4 regions of the Bacillus sp. 0209A genome follow, and region 2 is predicted to be linked to each of the others. Evidence: riboswitches for the same ligand, from Rfam matches in the RefSeq annotation. Region 2 holds a riboswitch; each other region holds the start of a gene.

What was found. Region 2 has a riboswitch for thiamine pyrophosphate ahead of V6D44_RS01610 (acetylornithine deacetylase). Riboswitches for the same ligand answer to the same signal wherever they lie in the genome.
Region 1: linked by a shared signal. The riboswitch ahead of tenA (thiaminase II) and the one ahead of V6D44_RS01610 (acetylornithine deacetylase) in region 2 are both predicted to bind thiamine pyrophosphate.
Region 3: linked by a shared signal. The riboswitch ahead of thiC (phosphomethylpyrimidine synthase ThiC) and the one ahead of V6D44_RS01610 (acetylornithine deacetylase) in region 2 are both predicted to bind thiamine pyrophosphate.
Region 4: linked by a shared signal. The riboswitch ahead of V6D44_RS02770 (Ykof family thiamine-binding protein) and the one ahead of V6D44_RS01610 (acetylornithine deacetylase) in region 2 are both predicted to bind thiamine pyrophosphate.

Annotation. Positions count from the first base shown of each region.
Region 1 is NZ_JBAIZV010000001.1:826,549-829,759, forward strand. Features, by position in the region: gene thiO (glycine oxidase ThiO) at 1-648, opposite strand, end outside; gene tenI (thiazole tautomerase TenI) at 632-1,249, opposite strand; gene tenA (thiaminase II) at 1,227-1,934, opposite strand; TPP riboswitch at 2,017-2,125, opposite strand; gene V6D44_RS03640 (monovalent cation:proton antiporter family protein) at 2,188-3,211, opposite strand, start outside.
Region 2 is NZ_JBAIZV010000001.1:406,618-409,828, reverse strand. Features, by position in the region: gene sigG (RNA polymerase sporulation sigma factor SigG) at 1-271, shown strand, start outside; gene V6D44_RS01615 (ABC transporter ATP-binding protein) at 419-1,213, shown strand; TPP riboswitch at 1,226-1,327, shown strand; gene V6D44_RS01610 (acetylornithine deacetylase) at 1,413-2,693, shown strand; gene V6D44_RS01605 (YlmC/YmxH family sporulation protein) at 2,776-3,021, shown strand; gene pgeF (peptidoglycan editing factor PgeF) at 3,184-3,211, shown strand, end outside.
Region 3 is NZ_JBAIZV010000001.1:1,120,203-1,123,413, reverse strand. Features, by position in the region: gene V6D44_RS05130 (hypothetical protein) at 56-253, shown strand; partial or broken gene V6D44_RS05125 (Type 1 glutamine amidotransferase-like domain-containing protein) at 547-1,249, shown strand; TPP riboswitch at 1,309-1,416, shown strand; gene thiC (phosphomethylpyrimidine synthase ThiC) at 1,548-3,211, shown strand, end outside.
Region 4 is NZ_JBAIZV010000001.1:676,374-679,584, forward strand. Features, by position in the region: gene V6D44_RS02760 (sensor histidine kinase) at 1-275, opposite strand, end outside; gene ykoG (two-component system response regulator YkoG) at 279-965, opposite strand; TPP riboswitch at 1,067-1,179, shown strand; gene V6D44_RS02770 (Ykof family thiamine-binding protein) at 1,274-1,876, shown strand; gene V6D44_RS02775 (ECF transporter S component) at 1,878-2,477, shown strand; gene V6D44_RS02780 (ABC transporter ATP-binding protein) at 2,464-3,211, shown strand, end outside.

The sequences.
Region 1 (3,211 bases), 420 kb from region 2:
GTTCAGCCCGAGCTGTTTAAAAAACATTCCGCTCCACACCCCGCTGGCAACCGCGACATAATCCGCCGATACGTTACCATTCGGTGTCTCGATGGACAGCACTTCACCGTCACGGTCGACATGCATGACGGGAGTATGCTCAAAAATCTCCGCGCCAAGCGCTTTCGCTGCTTTCGCATATGCCTTGCAAACGAAATAAGGCTCAACATGCACATCATCCTGAATAAAGGATGCCCCGGAAATGTCACCGGACGTATACGGCTCTATTTCTAAAACTTCTTCTTTTGTATGCCAGCTGACTGATTCCAAATCATCCATCTTCCTCAGCCGCAGCACGTCTTCTTCAGAAAACGCCAGCTTAAACATACCGCCGTTATGTCGCCTGATATCAATACCGGATAATGGGTAAAGCTCTTCTCCAAGACCTTTGTACAGACGCTGGCTGTGCATGGCGAAGTCAAAAAACGCGTCACGTTCCTCGCACTCGGCATGAGCGCCCAGCATTCCGGCAGCGGCACTTGTTGTTCTGCCGCCCATTGTCCCGCTTTCAAACAATGCGATTGTTTTGTTTTCCTTTGCTAAATGATAAGCAATCGCGGAACCAATAATCCCGCCTCCAATGACTACTGCATCATAATGCCTTTTCATAGCGCATCTCCTTTAGCTTACGGGAATATCGTCTGGCAGCTTCCAAAGGGTCAGCGGAAGAGAAAATTCCTGACATGACAGCGATGCCGTCTGCTCCCGCTTGTTTTACGTCTCTTAATCTGTCCGGTGTCATGCCGCCGATGGCCATAATCGGGATGGACATCCGCTGTTTGATTTCTGACAGCAAGGACACACCTCTGCCTTCAAGACCCTTTTTGCAATCCGTTTCAAACACATGGCCGAACAATACGTAGTCCGCATCTTCCTTTTCTGCTTGAACGGCTTCCTCCAGTGAATGCACCGACCGCCCGATATGAAGGTGAGGAAATCTGGCTCTGACCTGCTTCGGTGAAAAGCTGTTGCTCGGCAGCTGCACGCGATGAATAGATGAAAAAAGTGCAATATCCACTCGCCCATTCATGACCAATTTTCGTTTATCTCCCCCGCCTTCAGAAACAAGCTCAAGCAGTTTCAAAATGTCAGCCGCCGATTTAGACCGTTCTCGAATGTGAATGTAATCAACTTCATTCTGAATCGCTATGATGACTCTCGCTAACGTTTCAACCGGCTTGCAGTCATCAGTTATGGCGTGAAGCTCCAAATTCCTCCACCTCTTTTATGCCGCGGTCGGACCAGCCTTCTTTTCGATTGGCCATTCCCCAAAATTGATACTCATAGAAGCTTGAAATAACAAAATTCTCTTTCATCTTGGCACGCACTTCCTCCGTGCTGTTTTCCGCCAACTCATCAAAGCGGTTGATTTGCTCTTCGACCTGCTGTCTGAACCAGTCACCGCCGTATGTGCTGATCCACTTCTGATAAATCGGATGCCCCGGATCACATGTCAGCAATTTCTCGCCAACCTCGTAATACAGCCAGTAGCATGGCAGCAGGGCCGCTAAGATCTCAGCAAAATTCCCACTCAAAACCGAACGGTACATATGGGATGTATAAGAGTACGCTGTAGGAGACGGCTTAAACGCCTTACGCTCTGCCTCACTAATCTCCAACAGCTCCGCAAACTCGCGGTGAAGCGCCATTTCCGCCTCATATGTACCTTGGGCGTGGCTTGCCATGCGGCCCGTTGTATAAAGGTCCTTCGCATAAGCGGCACCGAACGATTGTACCTTTGCAAAATGCGTTAAATAATAAGAATCCTGAAGCACATAGTATTTAAAACGGTCAATCGGAAGCGTTCCGTCACCGATTCCCTGAACGAAAGGATGGACAAAGCTCCCTTCCCACCATTCTGCGGCTGCGTTACGGCATTCTTCTGAAAAATTCACACGTCATTCCCCCTGTCTGATAATTAAAAAAAACCACTTTCCCGCAAGGAAAAGTGGTTTGGAATTGGCATAGTAAACTAACACAAATACCGCTCCACTTCCCTACGCAGGTCTGAACCTGTTCAAGTTATGAGGGTCTAAAAGTCACACTTTTATCTCAGCCCTTATGAAGGACACCCCTAGTGGTTATACGAATACATATTGAATTGTTGTTGCACCTCTATATTAACACGAATCCCTATTTGGTCAAGGTTTATCCTTCTAATGTTTTCTTAAGTTCCATTACATACACCCTAGACCCGGTGACAATTAAGCGGTCTCCCAGTTTCAGCCTTGTATCCCCATGAGGAACGATGCTGTCCACACCTCTAAAAATCCTGACAAAGATGACGTCTCCTGTAAAAGGGAATTCCCGTAAAATCACACCGTCGTACGTGCTGTTTTCCATATTAATTTGATACAGAGAAGACTCTTCGTTCGTGAGCAGCTTCATGACACCAGGCGCTTCTATTAGCGCGCGAAGCAGTGTTTTTGTCGACAGCAGCATAGAAAAGATGTTAATTCCCTGCGCCTTCAAAGTTGCTTCATTCTCGGGTGATCCAACGCTGGCAATGACTCTTTCTGTTCCTTTTTCTTTTGCAAGTAACGCAATGTCCGCATTCATGTCTTCATTCCCAGTCGCGACAACCAGGATATCTGCATCAAAAATGCCGAGTGATTCAAGCGTCTGGTGTTCATAGTCAGAGATGGCTTCAACGGTAAATACTGATTCTGACAGTTTTTCCTCCGCATTCTCTTGATAGACATGCACAACACGCACGTCATACTCCTCTTCCGGCAGTTCAAGAGTAACAGGCAATGTCATTTGGTTTGCGCCGATAAACGTAATTGTCTTTTTCTCCTCCGGTTGCTCTTCCCGTGTGTATAATTTTTTAAATAAGACCGGCGAAAAAATACTGGCAATGACGGCTACTAACGTCAGCGCTCCTGACATATTTGCGCTGATCACGTGAAGCTGCTGTCCGATTGTCGCAGCGGCAATCACGAGCGAGAGCGTTGATGTCAGCAGGAAACCAGACGCCAAAATGGTTCGTTTATCATACCACTTCTTCAAGTACAGGACAGGAATGATTTTGCTGACTAACAGCGCCAAAAGCAGAAGCGGGATCATGATTAAAATTTTCGGATCTTGGAAAAGGGTCCAAATATCGAGCTTCACACCGACCATTACAAAGAAAATCGGAATTAAGAACCCGTAGCCGAATGAATCCAGCTGC
Region 2 (3,211 bases):
TGAACCGATTTATAACGACGGCGGAGACCCGATTTATGTGATGGACCAAATTAGTGATGAGCGCAATAAAGATTCACAATGGATTGAAGAGCTGGCTTTAAAAGAGGGCATGAGAAGACTGAATGATAGGGAAAAAATGATTTTGCGAAAGCGGTTCTTCCAAGGGAAAACACAAATGGAAGTAGCCGAGGAAATCGGGATTTCCCAAGCGCAGGTGTCCAGGCTTGAAAAAGCGGCTATCAAACAAATGAATAAGAATATCCATCAATAATGTAAAGCCTTTAAAACAATTTTTGTTTTAAAGGCTTTCTATTGATTTCGGACGGTTTACGTTTTGGAAAAAATAAGGTATCCTAGTTCGTACGAAGTTTTATGAAAATTTAAATAATTATAGAAGGCAGTAAAGAGGAGGACCACGATGATTTTGCAGCTTGACAATGTCTCATTAAAACGAAATGGGAAATGGATACTGAGGGATATCCATTGGAGGGTGGAAGAAAAGGAAAATTGGGTGCTTTACGGACTGAATGGCGCCGGAAAGACCGCACTGTTAAATATGCTTTGCTCATATTATTTCCCAACATCGGGCAAGATGCAGGTGCTTGGCCATGAATTTGGCAAAACAGAGCTTGGGGAGAAGCTCAGACGGAAAATTGGCCTCGTCTCAGCGGCTCTTCAGCAAAAATTTTATCCGGCAGATTCAGCATTTGAAATTGCTTTGAGCGGCGCTTACGCTTCAATTGGATTATATGAAACACCAAGTGCGGAAATCAGGGAAAAAGCGATTGGTTTGTTAGAGGACTTGGGAGCGATTGAATATGCCGACCGCCGCTATGAAACCCTTTCTCAAGGAGAAAAACAAAGAGCTTTGATTGCAAGAGCGCTAATGGCGGATCCGGAGCTGCTGATACTGGACGAACCGGTCACAGGGCTGGATTTTATTGCCCGGGAAAAGCTGTTAGACACGATTACATACATTGCAAACAAAGAAAATGCGCCATCGATCCTTTATGTGACTCATCATGCGGAAGAAATTTTGCCGGTCTTTGACAAAGCCCTTTTGTTAAAACAGGGAGAGGTCTTTAAATCCGGAGAAATAAAAGAAATGCTTACTGATCACATACTCTCGGCTTTTTTTGATACGCCAATCCATGTATTATGGAATCAGGGTCGGCCGTTTTTAACAAGAGCCGAGCCGATAACAAATGCCTGACAAACACATACAGACTCATCCTAGGGGTGCTTTTCGAAGCTGAGAGAGACATTGTCTCAACCCTTTTGACCTGATCTGGATCATGCCAGCGGAGGGAAGCGGTGAAAAAGCGGAGTACATAGGACTCTGTCTGTTTTTATCGAGCCGTTTCATAACATATGAAACGGCTTTTTGATTTTTAAGAAAGGAGCGGATCACATTGAATCAACAAATAGACTCTCTGATCAAAAAGGCGGAAGATCAAAAGGGGGACCTGATTGAGCTTGCAAAAACGCTGATTTCTTATCAGACACCTGCTCCGCCTGCAAGGAATACAGACGGCGTCCAGTCATGGATTGCAGGGTTTTTACATGACATGGGATTCTCGATCGATAAATGGGACGTGTACCCGGGAGATCCCAATGTAGTGGGTCTTCTTAGAGGAATGGATTCAGCCGGTTATCATAGCCTGATCATCAATGGCCATGTAGATGTTGCAGAGGTAAAAGAGAATGAGGATTGGGAGCATAATCCGTTTCACCCAATTGAAAAAAACGGTTTCTTAATCGGACGAGGCGCTTCAGATATGAAAGGCGGGTTGGCGTGTGTGCTGTTTGCGGTCAAATTGATTCGTGAAGCCGGCATTGAACTTCCCGGTGATTTGATTTTGCAATCGGTGATTGGGGAGGAAGTCGGAGAAGCCGGCACGCTTGAATGCTGCAAGAGGGGCTATCATGCTGATTTTGCAGTTGTCGCGGATACGAGCGATATGCATATTCAAGGCCAAGGAGGTGTCATTACAGGCTGGATCGAAATCAAAAGCAGTCAAACGTTTCATGATGGGACGAGGCGGAATATGATTCACGCAGGAGGAGGCACATTCGGGGCAAGCGCAATTGAAAAAATGGCAAAAATCATTGCGGGACTCGGTGAACTTGAGCGCCACTGGTCCATTATGAAAAGTTACCATGGCTTTAAACCCGGCACAAATACCATTAATCCGGCTGTTATTGAAGGCGGCAGACATGCGGCTTTTATAGCGGACGAGTGCCGGCTGTGGATTACGGTCCATTTTTACCCGAATGAAACCCATGACCAAGTGGCAGCTGAAATAGAAGATTACATCAACCGGCTGAGCGACAGTGATATTTGGCTTAGGGAAAACCGTCCTGTTTTTAAGTGGGGAGGCTCATCTATGATTGAAGACAGAGGAGAAATTTTTCCGGCACTGGAAGTTGACCCCAGCCACCCAGGCGTCTTAGCGCTTACAGCGTCTCATGAGGAAGTGAAACGGGAGCATCCGGTTATTGACGTTTCTCAATCCGTTACAGACGGGGGATGGCTGTTTAATGCCGGGATTCCAAGCGTGATCTACGGTCCTGGCGATCTGCACAATGCACACTCTGTGAACGAGGAGGTATCGATTGAGCAGCTGGTGGATTACACAAAAATCATGCTCGATTTTATCATTAGATGGTGCAGCGGTAAAAAAGAACAGTAACCATGAAAATTTCTTCTTGCTGACAAGGTTCAGCCCGCCCATTCATATACTTGAAAAAAGGACGGAAAAAGGACGTGATGGAATGATCAGCATCTCAGAATTTCAGGTGAAGGATGTTGTCAATGTCTCAAACGGGAAAAAGCTGGGGAGCATTGGCGATATCGATATCAATGTGACTACTGGTAAAATTCAGGCGATCATATTAGGGGGGAATGGGAAGGTTCTCGGATTTTTTGGAAAAGAAGAGGAATTAGTCATTCCATGGCGAAATATAGTAAAAATCGGGGAAGATGTGATCTTGGTCCGATTAAGTGAACCGCATGCATAAACCTGCTTGTCTGCTGCTGATTGGAAAATGCCGGAAGTCTCGTTTCTTCCGGCACATTTCATTTAGAAATATGCAAATCGGCGCTCAACGAATGCAGAAAGATGTGGTAAAATAAGTGGGAAATTCCGCTTTTTTAAATGTTTGTCGAAAGGTTGGATCATCATGAATACATATCACCCATTCAGTCTTA
Region 3 (3,211 bases), 710 kb from region 2:
TCGTCCGTACTAGGGACAGACTAAGAATAATTTAAAGCAAAGGAGCGGAGTTGAAATGAATAAAGAAAGTCTGGTTGCTGATGAATTACATAGAATGTTTTTGGCTGGTGAACTGCAAATCACGGTAGAAGAGGATATAAACAATATTTCCGAAAGGCTTAGAAATGGTGATCTCAGTTTAGACTCATTAAGCGGTGAAGACGCATTTATAAAAGAAACGGTAAACGAGGCTTTACAAAGAGTGGAGCAATAAAAGGAAGAGACGGTGTCCCATAAATGAGACACCGTCTTTTTTTATGACTTTGTTACAGTTCTCTATGAAATGAACAACTGTAACTAATTGTTCATGCAACACTTTCTGAGTTCTGGGTTTGCGAGTTCTGTTACTGCGCAATTTTTATTTTATGCTGGTTTTGGTTGCTGTTAGGTTTGATTCGGGCTATAAATCATCGTTAGGAATTTTATGTTCTAGCTCTTTCTGATAAAAAAATATTTAGCCTTGTGTCATGCTATAATGAATAACAAATTTTGTCGGGGAGTGGGATGATGAAACAGATTATTGCGATGGGAGGGGGCGGTTTTTCGATGGAGCCGGAAAATTTGTCCCTCGATCGATATATCATGAATCAATCGGCACGGAAGACGCCTCGTATTTGTTTTTTGCCGACGGCAAGCGGTGATTCCCAAAACTATGTTCAGCGGTTTTATCATACATTTCAAACACTGGATTGTGTGCCGTCTCATTTATCCTTATTTAAGCCGCCGTCAACAGATTTAACTTCTTTTGTTATGGAAAAGGACGTGATTTATGTTGGCGGGGGGGAATACGCGGAATATGCTTGTGCTATGGAAGGAGTGGGAGCTGGATCTTATTCTCAGAGAGGCGTGGAAGAACGGTGTGGTTCTAGCTGGATTAAGTGCCGGTGCGATCTGCTGGTTTGCAGAAGGGGTGACGGATTCAGCCGGACCGCTGACAAGTATGAAAAGTTTAGGTTTTTTGCAAGGAAGCTTTTGTCCTCATTATGACGGTGAGAAGGATCGGAGACCGATATACCATCAGCTGATATGTAACGAATTCTTGTGCGAGGGCTATGCGGCGGACGATGGAGCGGCTCTTCATTTCATAAATAATCGGCTATTTCAGACAGTGAGTTCAAGACCGGGTGCAAAGGCATATCGGGTAACGAGGGGTGAACATGAAATATTTGAAACCCCGCTGCCGGTTAAATATTTGGGGCGAATTAGCTGAATATTTTATATATTCCTCTTTTTTTTAGGTTGGTTTTATGTTAAGATGAGTCCGAAATCAATAGTTACTGGGGGTGCCCGTTTTCGGGCTGAGAGAGAAGGTAAGCTTCTTAACCCTTTGGACCTGATCTGGTTCGTACCAGCGTGGGGAAGTAGAGAAATTGTTTTTATTATTGTCGTGCTGGGCAATAATAAGTTTCTTTCTGACTTTAACCGGGTTCATTCATTTGAATCCGGTTTTTTGTGCTGGTTATGGGCTTGATTTTGTCCTTTCAAACGAAGAGAGGGGAAGATTAGTGATGCAAAACAATTCAGTGCAGCAAGCCAACATTTCCATTATGTCGAGTTTTTCGGGGAGCAAGAAAGTGTATGTGGAGGGTTCTTCTTCGGACATCCAAGTGCCGATGAGGGAAATCGCATTGAGTCCGACGACAGGGGCGTTCGGCGAAGAGGAAAACGCGCCTGTGCGTGTTTATGATACAAGCGGACCGTATACCGACCCCGATGTGACCATTCATATTCAAGAAGGGCTAAAGCCGCTCCGCCAAAAATGGATCACGGAGCGCAGCGATGTTGAACAATATGAAGGACGAGCTATAAAACCAGAAGATAACGGTTATAAAAAAGTAAATCCAAACGTAAGCTACCCAGGACTAAAGCGGAACCCGCTGCGGGCGAAAGCAGGTCAAAATGTCACACAAATGCATTATGCCAAAAAGGGGATCATTACACCTGAGATGGAGTTTATCGCAATCCGCGAGCATGTGTCTCCCGAATTTGTCAGAGATGAGGTAGCAAGCGGCCGGGCGATCATTCCTTCAAATATTAATCATCCTGAAAGCGAACCGATGATTATCGGCCGGAATTTTCATGTGAAGATTAATGCGAATATCGGGAATTCAGCGGTTACCTCATCTATAGAAGAAGAAGTGGAAAAAATGACGTGGGCCATTCGCTGGGGAGCGGATACGATGATGGATCTTTCTACCGGGAAAGACATTCATACGACGCGTGAATGGATTATCCGCAATTGCCCCGTGCCTGTGGGAACTGTTCCGATTTATCAGGCGCTTGAAAAGGTAAACGGCGTAGCGGAGGATTTAACGTGGGAGATTTACCGTGATACGCTGATCGAGCAGGCAGAGCAGGGGGTGGATTATTTTACGATTCACGCGGGTGTTTTGCTGCGGTATGTGCCGTTAACCGCCAAACGGACAACGGGAATCGTGTCACGCGGGGGAGCGATTATGGCACAGTGGTGTCTGGCTCATCATCAGGAAAGCTTTTTGTATACTCATTTTGAAGAAATCTGTGAAATCATGAAAGCGTATGATATTGCTTTCTCTCTTGGGGACGGGCTTCGCCCCGGATCAATCGCTGATGCCAATGACGAAGCGCAGTTTGCTGAATTGGAGACTCTCGGAGAATTGACGCAAATTGCCTGGAAGCATGATGTTCAGGTGATGATTGAGGGACCAGGGCATGTGCCGATGCATAAAATTAAAGAGAACGTCGATAAACAAATGGACATTTGTAAAGAAGCGCCTTTTTACACCTTGGGACCCCTGACGACAGATATTGCGCCGGGCTATGACCATATTACTTCAGCGATCGGAGCGGCGATGATCGGCTGGTATGGGACAGCCATGCTTTGTTATGTAACGCCGAAGGAGCATTTGGGGCTGCCTAATCGTGATGATGTACGTGAAGGAGTCATTACATATAAAATTGCTGCGCATGCCGCTGACCTTGCCAAAGGGCATCCCGGAGCGCAAATAAGGGATGACGCTTTATCGAAAGCCCGCTTTGAATTCCGCTGGCGAGACCAGTTTCATCTATCTCTTGATCCGGAAAGAGCGCTTGAATACCATGATGAAACCTTGCCGGCAGAAGGAGCGAAAACCGCTCATTTCTGTTCAATGTGCGGTCCGAAGTTTTGCAGCATGAGAATTTCTCAGGATAT
Region 4 (3,211 bases), 270 kb from region 2:
TTTGTTATGGTCATCACAGCTTTTTGATCTCCATTCACAACACGGACCATGCCGTTTGCCGGAAGATAGGCCTGCAGCATGTCCTGCAAAGCCACTCCTTCTGTTTCAGCAGCATGCAGTGCTTCGGCGATGTTACTGGTCTCATCTGCAAGCCGGGCCGCATCCGTTGATGTCAGGGCGGATGAAAAAATGAGATAGACCGCGGTATGGACCAGAATTAATAACAGTAACAGCGATAGTGATGTGTATAGATGAATCTTGGTCTTTAGCTTCATTTTTTACCCCTTAATGGCATAGCCAACCCCGCGAATCGTATGGATCAGCTGTTTTTCGTAAGGATAATCCAACTTTTTTCTGATGTATCTGATGTAGACGTCCACGACATTTGTATCACCAATATAATCAAATCCCCATACTGAGCTTAAAATCTGCTCCCGTGTCAGCACTTGCTGCGGATGCTTCAGCATATAGACGAGCAAATCAAATTCCCGCGGCGTTAATTCCACCTCTTTGTCTCCGCGTCTCACTTCACGTGTTTTTTCATTCACCCGTAAGTCGTCATAAGTAAGAAAGGTGTCAACATCTTTTGTTTTTGTCCCGTTTTGGCGCAGTGCCGCCCTGATTCTGGCAAGTAATTCTTCAATTTCAAACGGCTTTGTGACATAGTCATTGGCACCGATGTCCAGTCCAGTTACCTTATCAGGCACACTGTCGCGCGCCGTTAATAAAATGACAGGTGTTTGCGAATCCGTTTTTCTCAAGCGGCGCAGCACCTCCAGGCCGCTAAGTCCCGGAAGCATAACATCAAGAAGCACCAAGGTATACCCGCCTTCCGCTGCCGCATTCAGCCCTTCCGTACCATTGTGTTTCATGGTAACGCTGTAACCTTCATACTCCAATTCAAGCTGAAGCACTCTGGCGATTTTTTCTTCATCTTCCACAATTAATATGTGTCCTTTTTCCAAATCCGATCACTCTCTCCTGTCTCGATATGAAAAAAATAATTTCTTGGTTTACAAAATGATTCTTATCATCTATTATGATGTCAACATAAAAAATTGTATACGGAAAGCACTAGGGGTGCTGTTTTGGCTGAGATAAAGCGCGGGAGTAACGCGTTTTGATCCCTTATGACCCGATCTGGATAATACCAGCGTGGGGAAGTGCAGGTTGACCGAATGGTGTATTTTTTGTGCGCTTAATCGATCTCTTACTGCATATTCCCTTAGAATATGCAGTTTTTTATTTTACCAAAAAACAAGGGGTGAAAGAAATGGAGCAAATATGCGGTACAAGCAGAATCGCCGGTTTTCGGTTCTCTTTATATCCGATGACAGATGATTTTATCAATGTGATCAAGTCCGCACTGAAAAAAACCGACACATCTAAGGTTTGGACGAAAACCGACCATATCAGCACAGTCTTACGAGGATCAGCTGATCATGTATTCGATGCAGCCAAAGCCATTTATCTTAACGCGGCAAACAGCGAAAAACACATCGTCATGAACGGCACGTTTTCCATCGGATGCCCGGGCGACACACAAGAAGATACATATCTTTCCGCAGACGATAATCGTGTCAATGAAGATGCTGTCCGGAGCCTGAACGCGGAAGCGCCATGCCAATTTGCCCTTTATCCAATGAATGAGCCGGATTATATGGAGTTGATCATGGAAGCTGTCGACATTGCGAAAGCAGAAGGCACCTTCGTACAGGGTGTCCATTACGCGAGTGAGCTTGATGGGGATGCGCATGACGTATTCAGGACATTGGAAGCCGTTTTCCGCATGGCTGAAAAGCAAACAAAGCACGTAACCATGACTGTGAATCTCTCGGCTAACAGTCCATCTAGAAAAAACAGAAAGCAGGGATAAAATGAAAAGCTGGAAAGTAAAAGAAATTGTCATTATGTCCGTTATCAGTATCGTTTTTGCCGTGGTTTATTTATTATTTACGCATTTTGGAAACGTACTTGCAGGTATGTTCGGTCCAATCGCTTATGAACCGATTTACGGTATTTGGTTTATCGTTTCCATCATCGCCGCGTACATTATTCGAAAACCCGGAGCGGCGCTTGTTTCTGAAGTCATAGCCGCTCTCGTTGAATGCCTGCTGGGAAATCCATCTGGCCCGATGGTCATCGTCATCGGCATCGTTCAAGGTCTCGGAGCTGAAGCTGTATTTCTCGCGACGCGCTGGAAAGCATACTCTCTGCCTGTACTTATGCTGGCAGGAATGGGATCTTCAGTAGCCAGCTTTATCTATAATCTATTTGTTTCTGGCTATATTGCCTATTCACCAGGTTATCTTCTCATTTTGCTTATGATCCGTCTTGCTTCCGGCGCACTTCTTGCGGGACTTCTCGGGAAAGCTGTCAGCGACTCTCTCGCGTATACGGGCGTGCTAAACGGAATGGCACTCGGAAAGGAACTGAAAAAGAAACGGAAACGGGTATCAGAACATGCAAGCCTTTGATAAGCTCCTCACGGTTGACAGGCTCAGCTTCTCTTATGAAGAAGACGAGAAACCGGTTTTTCAAAACATTTCGTTTGAGCTTCAAAAAGGAGAATGCGCTTTATTGCTAGGACCGAGCGGGTGCGGAAAAAGCTCGCTCGCCCTTTGTTTAAACGGTCTCTACCCGGAGGCTTGCGACGGTACACAGTCGGGGCATGTATTTTTACTTGAAAAGCCGGTCACAGACCCTGGAGCCTCCGAAACAGTAGCCCAGTATGCCGGAGTCGTCTTTCAGGACCCCGATCAGCAGTTTTGCATGCTGACGGTGGAAGACGAAATCGCTTTCGGGCTGGAAAATCTGCAGATTCCGAAAGAAGAGATGACGGAGAAGATCGATGCGGTTTTAGAAAAATTACGTATTGCTCATTTAAAAGAAAAAACAATATCCACTCTGTCAGGAGGACAAAAGCAGAAAGTTGCGCTCGCCTGTATTTTAGCGATGGAGCCCGAGCTCATTATGTTAGACGAGCCGACTTCTCTTCTAGATCCTTATTCAGCGAGGGAGTTCGTTCACATGATGAAAGATCTTCAGCGTGATAAAGGCTTCAGCCTCCTTGTGATTGAGCATCAGCTTGATGACTGGACGCCTTGGGTTGAAAGAACGATCGTGCTGGACAAAGCAGGAAAAAAAGCGCTGGATGGCCGAACACAAGATCTATTTCAGCACGAAGCGGCAACCCTAAAGCAAATGGGCA